3 regions of the Pectobacterium sp. HCp5_1 genome follow, and region 2 is predicted to be linked to each of the others. Evidence: predicted binding sites of a transcription regulator. Region 2 holds the regulator's gene; each other region holds the start of a gene.
What was found. Region 2 encodes PhoB, which activates phosphate uptake and scavenging genes when phosphate is short. Its sites were predicted from a motif close to CTGTCATAAAACTGNCNNAT; they were not measured.

Region 1 (8,011 bases), on a different contig from region 2:
CTGCGCGGGGCGAATAACCAACGTATCCGTGATTTCGGCCATGACAAACTGCCGGTTTACGGTATTGGTAAAGATAAATCGCAGGAGCATTGGGTCAGCGTGCTGCGCCAGTTGATTCATCTGGGCTTACTGAACCAGAACATCACAATGCATTCCGCCGTACAGCTTACCGAATCTGCGCGCCCCGTGTTGCGGGGGGAAATGCCGTTACAGTTGGCCGTGCCGCGCGTGATTAACCTGAAACCGCGCGCCAATCAAAAATCGTACGGTGGAAATTACGACCGCAAGCTGTTTGCCAAATTGCGCAAACTGCGTAAATCCATCGCGGATGAAGACAATATTCCGCCTTACGTGGTGTTCAGTGATGCCACGCTGCTGGAGATGGCTGAACTGATGCCGATCACCGCGGGTGAGCTACTGAATATCAACGGGGTTGGACACCGTAAACTCGAACGTTTCGGTGCGCCTTTCATGAACATGATTCGCGATCATGTCGATAATGATGACGAGTAACGCTCGCCTTATCTGATTGCATTTAAAAAAACAGGAAAACCAAGATGCTGATGCTATTTCTGACGGTGGCGCTGGTGCATTTCATCGCACTAATGAGTCCAGGACCGGATTTCTTTTTCGTTTCACAAACCGCTGCCAGCCGTTCCCGCCGTGAAGCGATGATGGGCGTACTAGGTATTTCTCTGGGTGTGGTGGTCTGGGCGGCTATCGCGCTGCTGGGGCTGCATCTGCTGTTGCAAAAAATGGCCTGGCTGCATACGGCCATTACCGTCGGTGGTGGGCTGTACCTGTGCTGGATGGGCTGGCAGATGCTGCGCTCCGCACGGCGTAAAGCGCAGCTGGAAACCACGCAGGAAACGGCGGTGGTCTTGCCTCAGCGTGGTAAAACCTTTATGCGCGGGTTATTGACGAATCTGGCTAACCCGAAGGCGCTGATCTATTTCGGCAGCGTGTTCTCGCTGTTTGTCGGCGATAGCGTTGGCAGCGGTGCCCGCTGGGGGCTGTTCGCGCTGATCTCGATTGAAACGCTGATCTGGTTCAGTCTGGTCGCAATGGTTTTTGCCTTGCCAGCAATGCGTCGCGGCTATCAGCGTCTGGCGAAATGGGTGGATGGCGTAGCGGGCGTGCTGTTTACCGGTTTCGGCCTGCACCTTATTTTCTCTCGCTAATCTTTCCCTGCGAGAATATCCCTCTCTAAGAGCATTTTCTTTCGAGAAAAAACAGCGCGCCGTAATCTGATACGACGCGCTGTCTTTTAATCAGGCCTTTCTCGCCGTAGCGAGTAACGCGCCAACCAGCACGAACAGTGAACCGAATATCCGGTTGAGCGTCTTCATCTGCCGTGGACCTTTCAGCCATCCGGCGATACGCGTGGCTAGCGTGGCGTAGCCAATCATCACGATGATATCGACTACTACGGTGGTGATGCCTAGCACCAGATACTGTGCGGCCTGCGGCTGGTGGGGAATAATGAACTGCGGGAACAGCGCCGCCAGAAACACGATGCTTTTCGGGTTGGTCAGATTCACCAGCACCGCGCGTTTAAAGAGCCTACGACGCGGCATCGCGCTGGCGATCGCCTGAAGGTCAAGTGCGCCTGCGGCGCGCCACTGCTGAATCCCCAGCCAAATCAGATAAGCCGCGCCCAGCCATTTCAGCATATCGAAAGCCAGTACCGACTGGTTAAGCAACGCGCCTAACCCAATGCCGACGAGCACGATATGAATCGCCAGCCCGACCTGTAAACCACAGATTGAGGCCGCCGCGCCGCGATAGCCGTGGCTAATACCCGTGCTCATGGTGTTGATGGCGCCCGAGCCGGGCGACAGGCTGAGAATAAGCGTTGTGAGTAAATAGGTTAACCACCAGTCCAATGTCATGAAGCATGCCCCTGAATCACGTTCTGTATTACGAGAGTCTGTCTGTTTTTTATGTCACAATACGCTGGTGCTCCACTGCTTGTCATGTTCTTCCGCTAGCTTTAGTTTTCCCGCGTCACCGGAGAGGTGTGATGATTCAACGCCACAATACGTTGTTTACGTCGGAACGGTTAACGCCTGAAGGGGTAACTTCGAACCTGTTAACGCGAGAAGCGCAGTTTGCCGCTTTTGCTACCGGAGAATTACTGGATTTCTGGCGTCAGCGCGAAGAGGGCGAATTCTCCGGCGTTGATGATGTGCCGATCCGGTTCGTTCGCTTTACCGCACCCCAGCACGATAAGATTGTCGTTGTCTTTTCAGGCCGTATCGAAAGCTATGTCAAATATAGCGAAGTCGCTTATGACCTATTTCATAGCGGTTATGATGTGCTCATCATGGATCACCGCGGGCAAGGGCGTTCGGGTCGCGTGTTGCAAGACGGACACCGTGGACATGTTGTGCGTTTCAGTGATTATGTCGATGATGCTGAAACGCTGTGCCAGCAGCATATTGGCCCGAAGCACTATACCCGCCGGTTTGCCTTAGCGCATTCGATGGGTGGCGCGATTCTGGCGCAGCTGCTGATTCGCCAACCTGAGACGTTTGATGCTGTAGCGCTGTGCGCGCCGATGTTTGGCATTCATTTACCGCTTCCTCATTGCGTTGTCGGATGGATCGTCGATTGGGCGGAACGTCGCCCGGCGATTCGTGATTATTACGCCATCGGCACCGGACAGTGGCGCCCGCTGCCCTATCGCATGAATGTGCTGACGCACAGCCGTGAGCGTTACCAGCGTAGCATTCGATTTTATGCGGACTCACCGGATTTGCGCATCGGCGGCCCGACCTATCATTGGGTGCGTGAGGCGATACAGGCGGGAAAACAGCTACTGGCACAGGCTAGCGCTGTCACCACGCCACTTCTGCTGCTACAGGCGGGAGAGGAACGCGTGGTGGATAACCGCAGCCAGAATGCGTTTTGTCAGGTGCTGGCACAGAACGGTAACGCTAACTCAAACGGCGTGTTGCAGGTTATCCCCGGTGCGCGGCATGAAATTCTCTTTGAAACGGATAACCTCCGCGCTCAGGCATTTGCGCTGATTTTGGCGCACTTTGCGCGTTATCATTAATTTTAGACTGTTGGCACGCCGTTCAACGGACGCCGCCAGCAACCTCGTTAATTTTTGCGGCGCGTGCCGCCACAACACACCAGAAGTGAGATCTCATCGCTATGTACCATGTCGTTGCTTCCGATTTAGATGGCACACTGCTGTCACCTGACCACTCGTTGTCCCCGTATGCGAAAGAAACCCTCAGGCTGCTGACGGAAAAAGGGATTCACTTTGTGTTTGCTACCGGACGGCATCACATGGATGTCGCGCAGATCCGCGATAACCTCGGCATCAGCGCATTTATGATTACCTCGAATGGTGCGCGTGTGCACAACTCGCAGGGCGAGCTGATTTTCAGCCACAACCTGGATCAGGACATCGCCCGCGACCTTTACAGCGTCGTACACAATAACCCCGATATGCTGACGCACGTTTACCGCGATGATGAGTGGTTTATGAACCGTCCGCGTGCGGAAGAAGAGCGCTTCTTCAAAGAGTCGATCTTTAAATACAAGCTGTTCGAACCTGCACTGCTCGAAACCGATGGCGTCAGCAAAGTGTTCTTTACCTGTGATTCCCATGAGCAGTTGTTACCGCTGGAAGAAGCGATCAACGCGCGCTGGGGCGACCGCGTTAACGTGAGCTTTTCGACGCTTACCTGTCTGGAAGTGATGGCGGGCGGTGTGTCTAAAGGCCATGCGCTGGAGCAGGTGGCGAAGATTATCGGCTTCTCGCTCAAAGAGTGTGTGGCGTTTGGTGATGGTATGAACGACTACGAAATGCTGTCGATGGCGGGTAAAGGCTGCGTCATGCAGAACGCGCATCAACGCCTGAAAGATATGCTGCCGGATCGCGAAGTGATTGGGTCTAACGCGGACAGCGCGGTGCCGAATTACCTGCGGGAACTGTTTCTGAAGTAATCAGCGCTGAGGTTGTGCTGTGATTTATGGCACAAACGAAGGCGGCGTCATCAGGACGCCGCCAGAGGGATGCTTACAAGAGCGGGTTAGGCGCGATTGGCTAACTCTGCTTTATGCTTTTTCTCATTCAGCATAACAATAACCAGCAGAAGTACCGCCAGAATGCTGCCGCCGATCATGACCATGAAGCCGCCGTCCCAACCGAAGAAGTCAACGGTGTAGCCGACGATGGCGCTAGCGGCAACGGAACCGCCGAGGTAACCGAACAGGCCGGTGAAGCCCGCCGCAGTACCCGCTGCTTTTTTCGGTGCCAGTTCCAATGCATGCAGACCAATCAGCATGACCGGGCCGTAAATCAGGAAGCCGATGACGATCATACAGGCCATGTCCACACCCGGGTTACCGGCTGGGTTCATCCAGTAAACGATGGTTGCTATTGTCACCAGCGTCATGAAGAACACGCCCGTTGCACCACGGTTGCCTTTGAAGACCTTGTCGGACATCCAGCCGCACAGCAGCGTGCCCGGAATCCCTGCGTATTCGTAGAAGAAATAGGCCCAGGAAGACTTATCCAGTGCGAAGTGTTTAACTTCTTTCAGGTAGGTCGGTGACCAATCGAGGATACCGTAACGCAGCAGGTAAACGAAGACGTTGGCGATCGCGATGTACCACAGCAGTTTGTTCGGGAAAACGTACTGCATGAAGATCTGCTTAGCCGTCAGTTCTTCTTCGTCTTTTTCGTTGTAGTCAACCGGATAGTCGTTTTTGTACTCTTCGACGGGTGGCAGACCACAGGATTGCGGGGTGTCACGCATCAGGGCAAATGCGATTAGCGCAACCAGAATCGCGGCGAAGGCCGGCATATAGAGTGCGGCTTTCCAGTCGTTAAACCAGGCCATACCCAACAGGAACAGCAGAGGCGGAAGCCCGCCGCCGACGTTGTGAGCACAGTTCCATACGGACACGATGCCACCGCGCTCTTTCTGCGACCACCAGTGAACCATCGTACGTCCGCACGGTGGCCAGCCCATACCCTGGAACCAGCCGCACAGGAACAGCAAGACGAACATGACTGCAATGCTGGATGTTGCCCACGGTACAAAGCCCATGAACAGCATGACCGCAGCTGCCAAAATCAGACCGGCAGGCAGGAATACGCGCGGGTTGGAACGGTCAGATACCGAACCCATGATGAATTTGGAAAAGCCGTAGGCGATAGAGATACCGGACAGCGCAAAGCCAAGATCGCCGCGTGAGAAGCCCTGTTCAATCAGGTAAGGCATGGCCAGTGTGAAGTTTTTACGCACCAGATAGTAGGCGGCGTAGCCAAAAAAGATCCCCATGAAAATCTGCCAGCGCAGGCGGCGATAGAGCGGATCAATGTGTTCTTGCGACACGCGCGGCTGGTGGGCGGCGGGCCTAAAAATACTCAGCATAGATATCTCCAATGCGAAAAAAAACGATAGCTTTTTTGTTCTATTACGAACGTTATTGTAAGGGGATAGCGTGCAAATGAGTGTGATTCATGACGCTGATGTTACACTTTTATGAAACTGTGACGATTTTTGCGCTCATGTTAACAGAATCGAAAAATTCCACAGTGCGGTTTTAGTGACCTAAATCACACTTATTGTTTTTAAACCCTACTTTGTTTTCGTTTAGTGTTCGTTTTTGCTCTTTATCAAACATTAACCCTTCTTTCTGTGTCCCAATAGCAACATGTAGACCATCCGCCTGGAGCGAGACATGAAGCAAAATACGGGGAACTGGCGTGAAACTGACGTGGTTGTCATCGGCGGTGGTGCAACGGGAGCAGGAACGGCACGGGATTGTGCCCTGCGTGGACTGCGCTGCCTGCTGCTTGAACGTTATGACATTGCGACCGGCGCAACCGGGCGTAATCACGGTTTATTACACAGCGGGGCCCGCTATGCAGTAACCGATGGCGAGTCTGCCCGCGAATGTATTGAAGAAAACCAGATTCTCCGGCGGATTGCTCGCCACTGTATTGAACCTACTGACGGCCTGTTTATCACCTTGCCTGAAGACGATCTCGGTTGGCAGGCACAGTTTATTACCGCCTGTCAGCAGGCGGGAATTCGCGCGCAGGCGTTGGACCCGCAGGAAGCGTTACGACTGGAACCGGCAGCAAATCCGGCGCTGATTGGCGCGGTGCGCGTGCCGGATGGTTCGGTCGATCCTTTTCGCCTGACGGCGGCCAACATGATTGATGCCTGCGAGCATGGCGCGGAAGTGCTGACCTATCATGAGGTTATCGGGCTGATTCGCAAGGGCGACCGTATTACCGGCGTGCGCGTTTTCGACCATAAAAAAGGTGTAGAAACAGAAATCTATGCTCAGGTGGTGGTCAACGCGGGCGGTATCTGGGGGCAACACATTGCGGAATATGCCGATCTGCGCGTGCGGATGTTCCCGGCAAAAGGTGCGCTGTTGATTCTTGGGCACCGTATCAACAACATGGTGATCAACCGCTGCCGTAAACCGGCGGATGCCGACATTCTGGTGCCGGGCGATACCATTTCGCTGATTGGCACCACCTCAACCCACATCGATTACGATCAAATCGACAATATGCTGGTGACGCCCGCCGAAGTAGAAACGCTGATGCGGGAAGGGTCGATGCTGGCACCGACGCTGGCGAGCACGCGCATTCTACGCGCCTATGCCGGTGTCCGACCTCTGGTTGCCAGCGATAGCGACCCGAGCGGGCGTAGCGTAAGCCGCGGTATTGTGCTGCTCGATCATGCCAGCCGCGACGGGCTGGAAGGATTTATTACCATCACCGGCGGCAAGCTGATGACCTACCGCCTGATGGCGGAGTGGGTGACTGACGCTATTTGCAAAAAGCTGGGCCATGACGTGGCCTGCTCGACGGCACAGACGCCGCTGCCCGGTTCTGAATCGCTGGAGGAGGTGAAGTCCGCTCCTCATCCCCTGTCTGCTTACCCTGCGGCAAAACCGCTCTCTGCGCCGCTGCGCGGTTCAGCGATTTATCGCCACGGTGAACGTGCCGGAAGAATGCTGTCCGGTGAGCGTCTGGACCGCAGTCTGGTGTGCGAATGTGAGGCGGTGACGGCGGGAGAAGTGCGCTACGCCGTGGAATCGTTACAGGTGAATAACCTGATTGATTTACGTCGGCGCACCCGCGTGGGTATGGGCACTTGTCAGGGTGAACTCTGTGCCTGTCGTGCGGCGGGTCTGCTGTGCCGTCTGGGCACCGCGACGCCGGAGCAGTCGCTCACGCAGCTTAGCCAGTTTTTGAACGAACGCTGGAAAGGCATTCGCCCGATTGCGTGGGGCAATGCGCTGCGCGAAAGCGAGTTTACCAGCTGGATTTATCAGGGATTGTGCGGCCTGACGGCCAGCGACAGTCAGGAGGATCGTCATGCGCTATGACGTTGTGATTATCGGCGGCGGACTGGCGGGATTGACCTGCGGTATTCGCCTGACGGAGCAGGGAAAACGCTGTGCGATTGTTAGCGCGGGGCAGAATGCGCTGCATTTTTCTTCCGGCGCGCTGGATTTACTCTCCCATCTCCCCGACGGGCAGCCCGTGAGCCAGCCACTCGGTGCGCTGGATGAACTGGCGCGTCAGGCTCCTCATCATCCTTATTCCCGCATGGGCGCGGCGGCAGTGGCGGCGCTGCTGCCACAGGTCGAGGCGCTGCTGGAACGCAGTAATATCACTCTGCTGGGCAATCATCAGCAGAACCACTGGCGCATGACACCGCTAGGTAAGTTTCGCGCCTGCTGGCTGAGTCCGGTCGATGGCGTCACGCGTGGTCTGCCGGATTCCCGCTTTGGTGATAATCCGCTGATTGCGGGTATCGAAGGCTTTCTGGATTTTCAGTCCCGTATTGTGGCCGGTACGCTTCAGACGCAGGGGATCGCGGCACGCAGTGATGAACTCAAGCTGCCCGTGTTGGATAGGTTGCGTCAGAACCCCAGCGAATTCCGCGCGGTCAATATCGCCCGCGTGCTCGACCGACCGGAAAATCGCTCGGCGCTGCTGGAGGAATTGTCGCTT
Region 2 (8,011 bases):
TCACTAAGAAGCTCTCGCCGCCGGACAGCGTACGCGTATCACGCTCGGCGTCCGCTTGCCAGGTATCCATCACCAGCAGCTCCAGATCGTCACCGGGTTTACGTTTCAGCATATAGCGCCCGTGCAGGCGGGAAAGCTGGAGATTGGCGAGATAAACCAGATGGTCCAACGTTAGCCCCTGAGCAAACTTACGGAATTTATGCCCGCTTTGTGAACCAATGAGCGTATTAAGACAGCTCCAGTCGTCATACATTTGCTGACTTTGGGCGATCTCATTGAGCAAATCCTGCTGATTCTGGCGCTGTTGTTTATCGTCAGCCAACTGACGCTGGAACTCGCCCTGTTGCCGCAGGTTGGTTTTCAGCGTTTCATCCAGCGCTGTCAACTGCTGCTGTACCGCTTCTTGTGTGGCGTCTTCCGTCAGGGAAGCGGGGCGCTTTTGTTGATGGGCGAGCAGCTCACGTTCAGCCTGCTGGTGAAGTGCCGCCGCCTGCTGCAAACGCTGAGATAGTTCTTCCTTCCACGTCTGCAACGTCTGGCGTTCCTGCTCATCAAGCAACGCATTGAGGAACGTGGTTTCATCGGCGAAAGTGCTTTGTTGCAACGCCTGAGTAAAGCGTTCGATAGCACTCTCATGCTGGCGCGTGCTCTGTTCATATTGCTGTTGCGTGCTAGCCAGCTCTCCCGTTAGACGGCTTAACGTCGTTTCGGTTTGCTGACGAGCTGACAGGGCTAGCCTGAGTGCATCGTCGTACTGCTGGCTGGTTCGCTGTAGCTGTTCGCGCACGGTAGCGATCTGCCTGTCCCCAAACAACGCCAGCCGCTCTTGTTGGTTTGTGTTGAGTTGCGTGAGGTACTGTTCCAACTGCTGTTGCTGTGTTTGGATCAGTTGTCTCGCCTCTGTCACGCTGCGATTCAGATGGTGAAGATCGCTTTGTAGCGTGGCTAAGAGAGGAGCTAGGCGAGATTGCTCCTGCTCTTTGATTTTCCAGTCTTGCCACTCATTCTCGCGCTGAGCCAGCCAGTCGTTCTGGGCATCGGCCTCAGGCAGAGGAAGGTTTAAGGTTGCCAGCGTCTGCGTGATTTCCTGAGTATGCTGCGTGATCTGCTGGTGCACGTTTTGCAGCGATTGATCGAGTTCTTGCTGCGTAACGTTTAGCGAGGCTTGCTGCTGGGTATTCAGCGCGATTTTCTGGTCGAGTTCCCGCTGCAATGCCTCTGCGGCAGTCAGTAAATCCTTACTTTCCTGCCACTGTTTTTGCAATTGCTCGCGTGCGGTAATCTGCTGTCGAATAGCCTGTTCTTCAGCTTCATTCTGCGCAAGCCAGGCTGCGACCTCATCTGGTTGTTCCAACGTGTAGTTAACTTGTAAGCGCTCACTGACATCTTTCCACTGTTGCAGCAGGGCGTGATGCTCGCTATCGATCTGAGCGATCTCCTGTTGCAACAGTTCCTGCTGTTGCGCTAGCGAGGCCAACTGTGCAGCCGTATTTGCCAGCGCTGTCGTTAACTGGTTCACGTCCTGCTGTAGCGCCGTCAGTCGCTGCTGGGTTTCAGACGGTTGCAGCGCCTGATAGCGTTCGATGGCTGGATGCTCGGTTGAACCACATAGCGGGCACGCTTCTCTGGCCTGTAGCCGCTGGCGTTCGGCTTCCAGCTTAACGATACGCTCTTCCTGCCGATGCACCGTTTCCAGATCGACCAGATGCTGGCTTCGCTGCTCATGCTCGGATTGCTGCTGTTTCTTTAAGATTTCTGACTGGCTGATATGCCCTTGTATCTCATTCTGTTTGGCGAGGTACTGTTGCTTGCGAACATGCAGACGCTGGAACTGGTCGCTGATTGTCGCGAGTCGTTGGCGTTCAGCATGCTGGTCAATGCGTTGATTGAACCGCTGGTGCAGGATGGAAAGCGGCTGGTGCGCTTCCTGCTGTTGCCGTGTTTCATCGTGTTGCATGAACTGCTGACGGGCAGCATCAACGATCGCTTGTTGTTCACGCTGCTGTGCTGCCAGGGTCACCGTTTCTTGCTGTAGCGTTGTCGACTGTGCGGTATGTTGCGCCTGTTTTTGCTTCAGCTTCTCTTGCTCGTCCTGAAGCTGGCGCAATTGCCGAAACTGGGTGCGCCACAGAGGAAGTTGTTCTCCCCACTGCTGATGATGCGCGTGTTGCTGGCGGTAAGACTGGATCTGTTCAAGCTGCTGTGTAGCCTGCTGCTGTTCCGCTGCCGTCTGGGTTTGTTTACTTTCATCGGCGTGCAGACGAGCCTGCGTTTTTGCCAGTTCGTCCTGCTGCTGCGCTTTTTGCTGCTCCAGCGTGGCAATGCGATGGTCAAGTGGCACCACCTGTTCGTTGATTACCTGCTCTTGCTGCTGCCGTACCCGTTTGTGCTCGCTCACATCCCGCTCGGCTTTTTCTTCCTGCTGGCGTAGCGCGGTTAACGTGAACTGTTCGGCGGCCTGCTTCCCGGTCAGTTGTTCAATACGCTGTGCCAGCGTGAGAGATTCCTGTCGATAGCGCTCTCGTTCCTGATGTAGTGGCCTCAGTTTTTCTGCCGGTTCGCTGTGAGTTAACCTGTCGAGCTGCGGTTTAGCCTGCTGAATGGCGGATTCGGCGCTTGCATGTTGCGCCTGCGTGTTGGTTCGCTGCGTGTGCTGCTGCGTCAGTTGCTCAAACCAGCGCAGCGTAGTCAGCGCTTGCTCACGTTCGATGTTGCCCCGTTGCTCTTGCTGGAGCAGCTCAGCAAGCTGTTCTTCCACCTGCTGACGCTGGTCGTCGGTTAAAAGCTGAATGCCTGATGCGCGCGCCTGTAGCGTGCTCAGTGCGACGTTTGCCTGCTTGTGCTTGTTATAGACGCGTTCGGAAATCAGGCCGTAAATGTCCGTGCCTGTCAGCTCTTCCAGCAGTTCCGCTCGGTCGTCTGCTTTGGCGTTGAGGAAGGCGGCAAACTGGCCTTGTGACAGCATCATGGATCGCGTGAAGCGGCCGAAATCCAGCCCAGTGAGCTGCGTGATCATCTCTTTCTTATCATTGAGCTTTTCACACAGAATCTTGCCGTCTTCAATGAGCGCAAGTTCGGCCTTTGGAGACTGCAAATTGCCGTCTGGGGCGTTTCTTGCCCGACGCTGGCTCCAGAAGGCGCGATATCCGACGCCTTTCACCTCAAACTCGACTTCGGCAAGGCACTCAGCGGTGTTACGCGTCATCAGGTCATTCTGGCTGGCGGAAAGCAGGCCAAGCCGTGGTGTTTCGTGGTACAGCGCCAGACAGATCGCATCTAGCAGCGTGGTTTTCCCCGCGCCGGTCGGGCCGGTAATGGCAAATAAGCCGTTGCTGGAAAATGGCTCCTGCGTGAAATCGATCTTCCATTCGCCTTTCAACGCATTAAGGTTTTTTAAGCGCAGACTGAGAATCTTCATTTGGCCGTCTCGCTATTTTCCAGTTCATCAATAACCTGATTAAACAGCGTTCGAACCCGCTGTTGGCGGCTATCTTCCATATCTGTCTCCGTTACCAGACGACGTTCAAAAACGTCATGTACGCTCAGTTCGTTTAGCGTTTCCTTGTCCTGTCGGGTAATTGCCTGTAGGCGCTGTTCACGCGTGCGGCGCAGCAGCAGTACCTCCACGGGCAGGTTCTCGGTCATCGCCTGAATGCGTTTTTGCATGTCGCTCAGATAATCTTGCGTGTTGATCTCGATATCCAACCACACGGGTTTATCGCCCTGATGGTTCTTGAAGGTGCTCAACTGTTGTTCAATATCGCTCAGGCTACCTTTAATCAGCTGCATCGGCTGAGTCATGGGAATCGGCAGGATGTCTATCTGCGGAGGCGTTTGCGGTGGTACATCGGGTACAAAGCTCACCAGACAGACGGATTTCTCGCTGTTTAGCTCATCAAAACTCAACGGGATGGGCGAACCGCTGTAGCGAATGTGCTCGCTTTGGGTCACGCGCTGCGGGCGGTGAATATGGCCGAGCGCGATATAATCCGCAGGCGGAAAAGCCTGTGCAGGAAAGGCATCGAGCGTACCAATATAGATATCGCGTACGGATTCTGAGGCGGTTGCGCCAATCGTCGTCAGGTGCCCGGTTGCGATAATCGGCAGCGGCAGGCCAAGTTCGTCGCGTTTTTGATAAGCCAATTGGTAACACTGCTGGTAGTGCGCGGTAATCGCTCCCTGTAGCGCCAGCTGTTTTTCATCCCCGGATTGCCCAGCTTTGCTGGTTAACACATCACGTGGACGTAAAAAAGGAATCGCGCAGAGCAGGGCGCCGGGCTGCCTTTGACGGTTTTCTAGTAGGAGCACCTGTTGGGCTGGTTCGCCGCTGGCGCAGGCAATCACTTGCGTGTTCAGACAGGCCAGCAGCTCGCGAGATTCATTTAGCATCGCGACAGAATCGTGGTTACCGCCGAGAACGATGAGCTGGCAGCCTGTGCGCTGTAGCGCGACCACGAAGCTATAATACATTTCCCGCGCATAGCTGGGGGGCGAACCGTTATCAAAAATATCGCCAGCAACGATAATGGCATCGACCTGGTGTTGTTCCACCTGAACAATAAGCCAGTTCAGAAAAGCCTGATGCTCAGCAGCGCGGCTTTTGGTATAAAAATATTGCCCTAAATGCCAATCGGCGGTGTGGATAATGCGCATCGTGTTCTCTCGATATTCATACCGCGTGGCGGTGGATGACGTTGTCATTATTTATTATGTGAAAGGGTGTGTCGTCGCCCTGGTGCTTTGTCATCGTAATGCCATGATTATATATAGCAGGGATGGAGGCTGTCGCGGTGGAATCAGACGTTTGGAAAGCGGCTCGAAAAATCGGATGTACGCGCTGTAACAATCGTGCAGAGCGGTCCGTGCGTTTTTCATAAATCTGTCATAAAACTGACGCATAATGCCTCCGCCTGCTAACAGCGACGATGATTAACGACAGGATTAACAATGGCAAAACGCATATTAGTCGTGGAAGATGAAGCACCAATTCGTGAAATGGTCTGCTTTGTACTGGAACAAAATGGTTATCAACCCGTTGAAGCTGAAGACTATGACAGCGCGGTAACGCAACTGTCGGAGCCATTCCCAGAACTGGTGTTATTGGACTGGATGCTGCCAGGCGGGTCGGGCCTGCAATTCATCAAGCATATGAAGCGCGAGGCGCTGACGCGTGATATTCCGGTGATGATGTTAACCGCGCGCGGCGAAGAAGAAGACCGCGTGCGCGGGCTTGAAGTGGGTGCGGATGATTACATTACCAAACCGTTTTCACCCAAAGAATTGGTGGCGCGTATCAAAGCCGTTATGCGCCGCATTTCACCGATGGCGGTGGAAGAAGTGATTGAAATGCGTGGCCTGAGCCTCGATCCTTCCTCACATCGTGTGACGACCGAAGAGCACGCGTTGGACATGGGGCCGACGGAATTTAAACTGCTGCATTTCTTTATGACGCATCCTGAACGTGTTTATAGCCGGGAACAGTTGCTGAATCACGTTTGGGGCACTAACGTTTATGTTGAGGATCGTACTGTCGACGTCCATATTCGTCGCCTGCGTAAAGCGCTGGAAACCAGCGGACATGACAAAATGGTGCAAACCGTTCGGGGAACGGGCTACCGTTTTTCAACGCGTTACTGAGGTGATCGTAACCGGAGACACATTAACGTGCTAGAACGTTTATCCTGGAAAAGGCTGGCATTGGAGCTAGCTTTTTTTTGTTTGCCCGCTTTACTGCTGGGGCTGATTTTTGGCTATCTGCCCTGGTTTCTGCTGGTCGCCGTATTAGGCTTACTGTGCTGGAATTTTTATAACCAGCTAAAACTCTCTTATTGGCTGTGGGTTGACCGCAGCATGACGCCACCGCCCGGTCGCTGGAGCTGGGAGCCGCTGTTTTACGGGCTCTATCAGATGCAGTTGCGTAATCGACGCCGACGCCGTGAGCTAGCGCTCCTGATCAAGCGGTTTCGCAGCGGTGCCGAATCCTTGCCCGATGCTGTGGTGATCACCACCGAAGAAGGAACGATCTTCTGGTGTAATCATCTGGCGCAGCATCTGCTGAATTTCCGCTGGCCGGAGGATAACGGTCAGAATATCCTCAACTTATTGCGCTATCCCGAATTCACGAATTACATGAAAGGACAGGATTTTAGCCGTCCTCTCACGCTACAGTTGAATAATTCCCACCATGTTGAATTCCGCGTGATGCCCTATTCTGAAGGCCAGCTATTGATGGTGGCGCGTGATATTACGCAAATGCACCAGCTTGAAGGCGCCAGACGTAACTTTTTTGCCAATGTGAGCCATGAACTGCGTACGCCGCTGACGGTGTTGCAGGGCTATCTGGAAATGATGCAGGAAGAAACGCTGGATGCGGCGCTACGAGGAAAAGCGCTGAATACCATGCAGGAGCAGACCCGACGCATGGACGGGCTGGTCAAACAGCTGCTGACCCTGTCCCGTATTGAGGCGGCGACGGCAATCGATCTGAATGAAAAGGTCGATATTCCGTTGATGCTGCGCGTATTGCAGCGTGAAGCGCAGACGCTGAGTCAGGGGCGTCATGAGATCGTCTTTCGTGTGAACGAAAGCCTCCGCGTGTTTGGTAATGAAGAACAGCTGCGCAGTGCGGTATCCAATCTGGTGTATAACGCGGTCAACCATACGCCAGCGGGAACGCGTATCGAAGTCTGCTGGCAGAAGATCCCACAGGGTGCGCAATTTCAGGTCAGCGATAACGGGCCGGGCATTGCGGCCGAGCACTTGCCGCGCCTGACGGAACGTTTTTATCGGGTGGATAAGGCGCGCTCACGACAAACGGGCGGCAGCGGGCTGGGGCTGGCGATTGTGAAGCATGCGCTCAGCCATCATGATTCTCGTCTGGAGATCATGAGTGAGGATGGTCTGGGCTCACGTTTTGTCTTTACGTTGCCGAATCGGTTGATTGTCCCTGCCTCTCTGGCTGAAAATACGGTGAAACCTTCAGCCTGACGGAAAACGCTATCTATGACATCCGCCACTCGTATCGCGGGCGCTTTTTTACTGCTGCTCAGCGCGTTGTGCTCCGCACAGCCTCGTCAGATGCTGGCGGGTAACCTCTCCAGCGCGGGGTCGGATACGCTGGCTAACCTGATGGCCTTTTGGGCGGCGGATTTCAGCCAGCATTACCCTAACGTGAATTTACAGATTCAGGCCGCCGGGTCGTCCTCTGCGCCGACATCTCTGGCATCCGGTGCCGCGCAGCTTGGGCCGATGAGCAGGGCGATGAAGGCCAGCGAAATTGAGGCGTTCGTCCAGCACTATGGCTATCCGCCGCTGGCGGTGCCGGTGGCAATGGATGCGCTGGTTGTGCTGGTCAATCAGGATAACCCGTTACCTGGGCTGAATTTGTCGCAACTGGATGCCATCTTTTCAATTACGCAGCGCTGCGGTAACCACCAGCCTATAAAGCAGTGGGGGGATGTCGGCCTGCACGGCAGTTGGGAAAAGCGCACGCTACTGCGCTATGGACGAAACTCTGCGTCGGGAACCTATGGGTTCTTTAAGCAAAAGGCGCTATGCCGTGGCGATTTCCTTCCTCAGGTTAATGAGTTACCGGGGTCAGCGTCTGTGGTACAAGCGGTTGCGGCGTCAACCGATGCCATCGGCTATGCCAGCGTGGGTTTTCGTACCAGCGGCGTGAGAATGCTGCCGTTAGCCGCACAAGGCACCGACTACATCTACCCCTCGACTGAAAATATCCGCAGCGGTTTGTATCCCTACACCCGCTATCTCTATATCTATGTAAACAAAGCGCCCAGCCAACCGCTGGAAGCGCTGACGGCGGCATTTTTAGATCGTGTGCTGTCCGAAACGGGGCAGTCGCTGGTGAATCAGGATGGTTATTTACCGCTGCCGGAAGAAACGCGTCGTCAGGCGCGTCAGCAGGTTGGCCTGCCGCAATAATTCCTCTTTCCACTACGAATTTGTGATGTTTTCACGTCACATGAACTTTCTTCATGTGACGTGAAAATTC
Region 3 (8,011 bases), on a different contig from region 2:
TTCGCGGAAGAATAATTTACGCTTTTGCCAGTACCACATGGCTGTAGTGAAAAGCAGAGAGAGAATAATGGCCAGTGGCAGAAACGTGAAAAATGCCTGCTTCCAGTTGGTGAGTTCCTGGGTGGCGGGGGCGGTAACATTGAGGGTAATCGGAAAGCGGCTCGACTTGATTTCAAGCGCAGAGGTAGAAAATAGGCTTCTGTGCGGCGTAATGGTTGCGCCCGTTTGAATCGGATGGCCGTTATCCATTTGCAGGATAAGTTGATAGCCCCGAATCTTGCTAATCGCAGTCATGAGGTCGATCAGATATTGCGCATCGACCATGGCATAAGCGCCGTAACCCGTAGGAGGCATCTGGACGAAGATCAGCGCCGGGCGTTCTTTCACGTTATCTGAACCGGCAATCGACAGGCTCCAGCGTTCAGAATAGGTCCCCGGTAGCGGCTGTTGAATGACGCGGCTTAGTGGCGTCAGCGTGCTGCCAAACGTTGAAGAGCAATAGACGTCGGTATTATGGATAACGCCGATTGCGCGAAAGTAAGAAAAGACCGAGCCGAGACGTTGCAGCTCATCGCCGATGACGTCGCAGGGCTGACCCTGAAAGCGCTGGAGGCGATCCACCATCTGCCATGCCTGTGTCGAAATATTCTCGGCATGATTCATTGCTATTTGCGCGGTGGATTCCAGATCGCGCTTTACCATTAATCTGGACTCAACAAACGTGAACAATAAACCAAGCAGCAGTGGCAGCATGCCCGCAACCAGCAACTGCAATATGTTGATTTTAGGTTTACTACGTCTAGGGCTCATCCACATCTCCTTTCTGGCAGCAGAGGCCTATGTAGAGACGTCCTTTTCTCCGTGAATCAAAGGAGAGTGCTGAATAGAGATTATTATAGTGCCTATTTGCTAAAAGGCAGTGCCTGCGCGCACGCCCATGCTGAGCTCCACGCCCATTGGAAGTTATAGCCGCCGAGCCAGCCGGTCACATCGACCACTTCGCCGATGAAATACAACCCCGGCACCGCGTTGGCTTCCATAGTTTTGGAGGACAGCGCACGGGTGTCAACGCCGCCGATGGTGACTTCGGCTGTGCGATAACCTTCCGTACCGTTTGGCTGCACGCGCCACTGTTGCAGGCTCTGTTCAATCTGCGTTTGCTGTGCGCTGTTGAGCTGTTTCAATGTGACGTCCGGCAGTTGTCCTAACTCCTGTAGGCATTCAACCAGTCGTTTAGGTAGCCACTGTGCCAGCGTGTTTTTCAGGCTTTGGTTCGGGTGAGCGGCGCGCTCGTCATTAATAAGCTGGGTGAGATCGCGATCGGGTAGCAAATTGATGGTGACGAATTCACCCGCTTGCCAGTAGCTGGAGATCTGCAAAATAGCCGGGCCAGAAAGCCCGCGATGCGTAAACAGGATGTTTTCACGGAACGTCACGCCGTTTTCTGCGGTGACGACGGTCGGCACGGAGACGCCGGAGAGCGTTTGCAGCTGTTCGAGCAGCGGCTTGTGTAGCGTAAAGGGTACCAGTGCAGCACGAGTTGGGAGCACGTTGATACCGAACTGTGCGGCAAGCTGGTAGCCGAACGGCGTCGCGCCCAGACCGGGCATCGACAGGCCGCCGCAGGCAACGACCAACGATGCGCTCTGGAATGATGTGCCGTTGCTTAGCTGGACGATGAACCGATCGTCTGATTTCTCCACCGAGGTCACTTCACTGCGCAGACGGAGGGTGACATTCGCCCGCTCACATTCTGTTACCAGCATGTCCACGATTTGCTGTGCGGAATCATCGCAGAATAGCTGACCGAGCGTTTTCTCGTGATAAGCGATGCGGTGGCTGTTGACCAGGCTGATGAAATCCCATTGGGTATAACGTGCCAGTGCTGATTTACAAAAGTGAGGATTGTGAGACAGATAGGCTGCTGACTCTGCATACATATTGGTAAAGTTGCAGCGCCCGCCGCCGGACATCAATATTTTCCGGCCAGCCTTCTTGCCGTTATCGAGCAGTAGAACACGCAGTCCGCGTTGTCCTGCCTGTGCCGCACAAAACATGCCTGCTGCACCGGCACCGATGATGACAGCGTCAAACTGTTCCACAATGCATTTCTCCGATGAGTGATTTTATCTTCTTGGATTGCCACAGGCCGATAAGCCATAGGGCGGCAAATTGTAGTGTTGGTTTTTGTTCGATACCAGCGTAACAATTTGCATATTTTAGTAAAAATATATAATTATTTGATTTTTATTGATTAAGTGATTTATCCATCGATCGTCGTCACATATTAAGTCAAAAAAATGTCATATTTCGCTTTTCCCGACCCCTGCTTGTCGCCGATAATGCGCCGCGTTCATGACCACTAAATGGCCTAACGTTTATGCTACATTTATTTGCCGGTTTGGATTACTACACTGGCCTGATGTTGATATTGGCTTTGTTGTTTGTACTGATGTATGAAGCCATCAATGGTTTTCACGATACTGCGAACGCCGTTGCCACTGTTATTTATACCCGCGCCATGCGTGCCGAGTTTGCTGTTGTTATGGCGGGTGTCTTTAATTTCTTCGGTGTACTGTTGGGCGGCCTGAGCGTGGCCTATGCAATTGTTCACCTTCTCCCCACGGATTTATTGCTGAACGTGAGTTCGGCGCACGGTCTGGCGATGGTCTTTTCCATGCTGCTGGCCGCCATTATCTGGAACCTGGGTACCTGGTACTTCGGTATTCCTGCCTCCAGTTCTCACACGCTGATCGGCTCCATTATTGGTATTGGTTTAACCAACGCGCTGTTGACGGATACCTCCGTTGTGGATGCGTTGAACGTGCCGAAAATGATCAGCATTTTCCTGTCGTTGCTGCTCTCGCCGATTGTGGGGATGGTGGTTGCAGGCCTGCTGGTGCTGGTGCTGCGTCGGTTCTGGAACAACAGCAAAAAACGCAAGCGCGTGCATCTGACGCCTGTCGATCGCGAAAAGCAGGACGGCAAACGTAAGCCGCCGTTCTGGACGCGTACCGCGCTGATTTTATCGGCGATTGGCGTGAGCTTCTCTCACGGTGCAAACGACGGTCAGAAAGGTATCGGCTTGATTATGCTGGTGCTGATTGGCGTCGCGCCAGCCGGGTTTATTGTCAACATGAACGCGTCTGGCTATGACATCAGCCGTACCCGTGATGCCGTTGTCAATTTGCAGGAATACTACAAGCAGCACGGCGACGCGCTGACGCACGTTATCGACCTGTCTCCGCCAGTCATTCCTACGCCAGAAAGCACGATTCCCGGCAACGGTCAGAAAGAGTTTCACTGTGACAGTTCACGCGTGATGATTGCGATTGACCGTACACAGGGTCTGCTGAATAACCTGAAAAGTTACGACCAGCTGAACCCTGACGATCGTAGCAGAGTGCGTCGTTTGCTGATGTGTATCTCTGACACAATGGATCGGGTGATCAAGCTGCCAGAAACGTCGGGCGAAGATAAGCGCTACCTGAGCAATCTGCGTACAGATATGCTGCAGACGGTTGAGTATGCCCCTCTTTGGATTATCGTCGCTGTCGCATTGGCGCTGTCTCTGGGCACCATGGTGGGCTGGAAACGTGTTGCAGTGACCATCGGCGAGAAGATTGGTAAGAAAGGCATGACGTACGCACAGGGCGTTTCGGCGCAGGTGACGGCGGCCCTGTCGATTGGTGTTGCCAGCTATACCGGTATGCCAGTTTCCACCACGCACGTATTGTCCTCGGCGGTTGCCGGGACGATGATTGCGGACGGTGGTGGCGTACAGGGCAAAACGATAAGAAGTATTCTGCTTGCCTGGGTGTTGACGCTGCCTGTCTCAATGCTGATGTCCGGTACGTTGTACTGGCTGGCGTTGAAGCTGATCTAATTGCGGTAATTCATCACGCATAAATAAAAAAGGCGATTCTGTGGGGAATCGCCTTTTTACTTTTTATCGACGTTCATGGTTGTCATACCAATGATGGTTGTAATACCAGAGAATTGTGTAAGTACCCGCGTTTAATACCATATTGTCATCGCAAACAGACTGATGACGATAAGGCCACACAGGGCAGTCGTAAGCAGAAACTGTCCCCGCACTCGCTCGCAACGGCGAATAAACTCAGGGTCGTGATGATCAAGATAGCGTTGCGCGTAGATATAGCGTACCAGCCGGATTTGTTTACTTGGCTGGCCGTGCGATGTAAAGAAGCCACCCCCGTCAACGTATTGGTAAAGCAGCGGGTCACAGTCACGCAAAATCAGCAGTAACACACGTAATGAAGAGTAGTACCTCGCCATATTGATGATGCAGACGATACATAAAGCCCAGAAAAGCGCAAATGTACTAATCATGCTTCCCTCCCGGTCGTTCTATTCGTCAGATTCGATGGCCATACCTTCCCGTTGTCCACCTGTCACCGATGACAAGCGTTACTCTTTATCCGCGACGCTTATCTACGACGTTTGTCTGTGACACTTTTCTACGAATAGTTATGCCACGCGCTTGCGCACGATTTTATTGTCATTTTGGATAGCCAACGGCATCACGGCTAGCCCCATTCTCGTTTTCCATCCCAGGGTGTAGTGGACAGGCTCACCACTCCCTACTTGTAGTGTAGAAGAAGAATGTTCGTTTGTGCCAGAGAGGCAGGCGCAATCGGCATGAAGGACGATTTTCGACGAGATAATGCCCTTTCTGAAAGGAGAAGCTACGCGATTTAACTGTGAAAAGGAGCGGTTTCTACTACACTTATCAATAGAAATAACAGGTTTGAAAACGGGTTGTGATCGACTGAACAGTCCGATAGCGTGGACGAGTGCTATCCTATAATCCGCTGGTAAGTATCAGATTGGCAGGAGAAATATCTGCTAACCCTTAATTAGTCTTTACGGAAGGAGTCTTATTATGGCTTACAAACACATCCTTATTGCTGTTGACCTTTCTCCAGAAAGCAAAGTGTTAGTGGAAAAAGCGGTTTCAATGGCAAGACCGTACAATGCAAAAGTGTCGTTAATCCACGTCGATGTGAACTACTCCGATCTCTACACTGGGCTTATTGACGTCAATCTGGGTGACATGCAACAGCGTATCTCCGAAGAAACCCAGAACGCGTTGGCTGAGCTGTCCCAGAACGCGGGCTACCCTATCAGCGAGACGCTGAGCGGCAGCGGCGATTTAGGGCAGGTGCTGGTTGATGCGATTAAGAAATACAATGTCGACCTCGTGCTGTGCGGTCACCATCAGGACTTCTGGAGCAAACTGATGTCTTCGGCGCGCCAGCTGATTAATACCGTACATGTCGACATGCTCATCGTGCCGTTGCGTGATGATGAAGACGAATAAAAATTAGCTTTTTTTGCATTTTTTTTCAGTGATGAAAGGCACGGCTTCTTAGCTGTGCCTTTTGTTATATAACAAAAACTTATGACAAATTTTCCTTCTCAAAACGCCAAAAAACCCTTCCTATCCCATTGGATTATAACGTTTATCTGAAAAGAAAACGCTTGCTTAAATATCCATCGCCAGTGTTATAGTCCAGAGGACACAACATCATTTTCACCGATCCCACAAGCTTCTACGTGTCTAAAAATAAAGAAGCAGACGGGGACTTATTCGTTCAATCAGGAGCTGTTCATGGCACAAATCGTATCTCTGGCAAGTTTTCTTGATTCTGTTCAACAACGCGATCCGCATCAGCCTGAATTTCTACAGGCCGTTAATGAAGTCCTTTCCACTCTGTGGCCTTTTCTGGAGCAGAACCCTCACTATGCGGATTACAGCCTGCTGGAACGATTGGTAGAACCAGAACGCGTGATTCAGTTCCGCGTCGCATGGACGGACGACAAAGGTCAGGTACAGGTGAACCGCGCCTGGCGTGTCCAGTTCAGCTCCGCGATTGGTCCGTACAAAGGCGGCATGCGTTTCCACCCGTCCGTTAACCTGTCGATTCTGAAATTCCTCGGATTCGAGCAGACCTTCAAAAATGCGCTGACGACGCTGCCAATGGGCGGCGGCAAGGGCGGCTCGGACTTTAACCCGAAAGGGAAAAGCCAGGGCGAAGTCATGCGCTTCTGTCAGGCGCTGATGACGGAGTTGTATCGTCATCTGGGCGCGGATACGGACGTTCCGGCAGGCGACATCGGCGTGGGCGGCCGTGAAGTCGGTTTCATGACCGGCATGATGAAGAAACTGACCAACAACACGGCGTGCGTCTTCACGGGTAAAGGATTGTCGTTCGGCGGCAGTCTGATCCGTCCTGAAGCGACGGGCTACGGCCTGATCTACTTTACGGAAGCGATGCTGAAACGCCACGGTCTTGGCTTTGAAGGCATGCGTGTCGCGGTATCCGGTTCTGGTAACGTGGCGCAGTACGCGATTGAAAAAGCGATGGAACTGGGTGCACGCGTGGTTACGGCATCGGATTCTAACGGCACGGTGGTGGATGAGAGCGGGTTTACCCCAGAGAAACTGGCGCTGCTGGAAGAGATTAAAAACAAACGCTATGGCCGCGTGGAAGATTACGCGCGCGAAGCGAAGCTGACCTACCTCGCAGGCAAAACGCCGTGGGAAGTACCGGTAGACATCGCGCTGCCGTGTGCGACGCAGAATGAGCTGGATCTACCTGCGGCGCAGACGCTGATTGCTAACGGTGTGAAAGCCGTGGCAGAAGGCGCCAACATGCCAACCACGATCCCAGCAACCGACGCGTTCCTGGATGCTGGCGTACTGTTTGCGCCGGGCAAAGCGGCCAACGCCGGCGGCGTGGCGACATCCGGTCTGGAAATGGCGCAGAACGCAGCACGTTTGGGCTGGAAAGCCGAGAAGGTGGATGCGCGTCTGCACCACATCATGCTGGATATTCACAATGCCTGTGTGCAGTACGGCGGTGAAAACAGCCAGACTAACTACGTGCGCGGTGCTAACGTGGCGGGCTTTGTAAAAGTGGCCGACGCGATGCTGGCGCAGGGCGTCGTGTAACGACTGCTTTACTTAAAGCGCCTGTATTCGCAGGCGCTTTGACTTTTCACTTATTTATCTAAGTTTTAGCGACATTTCTTGCTGGACACCGCTTCCTGCCTTTCTTTATCTTAATCAGCATTGCGTATCGTCAGTCTTCTGGTACAACCCGTTCTCTTCAAGGCTTACACCATTGTGAAAATCAAACATCTTCCTTTCGATCAGAATCGTAATGGCTGGTCGGCAGATCTTATCGATAAACCGAATTACCCGCAGCAGCGCGGAAAAGCAACGGCGGACTGGCTGGTGATCGGCGCGGGCTATGCGGGGATTGCCTTTGCACAGCGTCTGGCTGAACAGCGCCCGGATAAACACATTATCCTGCTGGATGCGGGCGAGATTGGCGACAATGCCTCTGGGCGTAACTCCGGTTTCGTTATCGATTTGCCGCACAACATCGGCAGTTCGACGGCCGAACTGGAAAAAGCGGCGGCGTATCGTCGCCTGTTGCAGTCCGGCGTCGCGCATCTGAAAGAGAAGGTGGATCGCCATGCGATCGCGTGCGACTGGAGCGTGGCGGGGAAATATCACTGCGCCGTCAGTTCGACGTTTGACGGCCTGATCGATACCTATGTCCGTGAATTGGACGATTTGGGTGAATCCTATCAGGTGGTGGAAAAAGATGAGCTTGCTCGCCGCCTCGGCACATCTTTCTATCATCGTGCGGTGTACACCCCCAATTGCATTCTGCTAAACCCGGCGGCGCTGGTGGTCGGGCTGGTGGCGAACCTACCGAAGAACGTGACGGTTTACGCCCATTCTCCGGCGTTGAATATCGAAACGGGATCGCGCATTCGCGTGGAAACGCCGTACGGCGAGATTCAGGCGGATAAGCTGATGATGGCGATTAACGGCGCGGCGCGCGGCCTGCCGCTGTTCAATGGTCGGGTGTTTGCCGTGGCGACCTTCGCAACGCTGACGGAACCGCTGAATGCGGAACAGATAGCACGTATGGGCGACATGCCGGACTGGGGGCTGACGCCGGTCAATGCG

Region 1: a site for PhoB is predicted at 5,498-5,517, ahead of glpT (glycerol-3-phosphate transporter). Genes of this name have one in related genera too.
Region 3: a site for PhoB is predicted at 2,290-2,309, ahead of pitA (inorganic phosphate transporter PitA). Genes of this name have one in related genera too.

The regions. Positions count from the first base shown of each region.
Region 1 covers NZ_JAUMIO010000014.1:63,096-71,106, forward strand. Annotated here, with positions in the region: gene recQ (ATP-dependent DNA helicase RecQ) at 1-513, shown strand, start outside; gene rhtC (threonine export protein RhtC) at 558-1,181, shown strand; gene rhtB (homoserine/homoserine lactone efflux protein) at 1,272-1,892, opposite strand; gene pldB (lysophospholipase L2) at 2,024-3,061, shown strand; gene yigL (sugar/pyridoxal phosphate phosphatase YigL) at 3,163-3,963, shown strand; gene glpT (glycerol-3-phosphate transporter) at 4,050-5,399, opposite strand; gene glpA (anaerobic glycerol-3-phosphate dehydrogenase subunit A) at 5,710-7,380, shown strand; gene glpB (glycerol-3-phosphate dehydrogenase subunit GlpB) at 7,370-8,011, shown strand, end outside.
Region 2 covers NZ_JAUMIO010000007.1:168,218-176,228, forward strand. Annotated here, with positions in the region: gene Q3A88_RS08070 (SbcC/MukB-like Walker B domain-containing protein) at 1-3,418, opposite strand, end outside; gene sbcD (exonuclease subunit SbcD) at 3,415-4,653, opposite strand; gene phoB (phosphate response regulator transcription factor PhoB) at 4,948-5,637, shown strand; gene phoR (phosphate regulon sensor histidine kinase PhoR) at 5,665-6,987, shown strand; gene Q3A88_RS08090 (phosphate ABC transporter substrate-binding protein) at 7,003-7,941, shown strand.
Region 3 covers NZ_JAUMIO010000025.1:34,833-42,843, forward strand. Annotated here, with positions in the region: gene Q3A88_RS16300 (EAL domain-containing protein) at 1-810, opposite strand, end outside; gene Q3A88_RS16305 (NAD(P)/FAD-dependent oxidoreductase) at 903-2,102, opposite strand; gene pitA (inorganic phosphate transporter PitA) at 2,381-3,886, shown strand; gene uspB (universal stress protein UspB) at 4,018-4,353, opposite strand; gene uspA (universal stress protein UspA) at 4,907-5,344, shown strand; gene gdhA (NADP-specific glutamate dehydrogenase) at 5,636-6,979, shown strand; gene Q3A88_RS16330 (FAD-binding oxidoreductase) at 7,154-8,011, shown strand, end outside.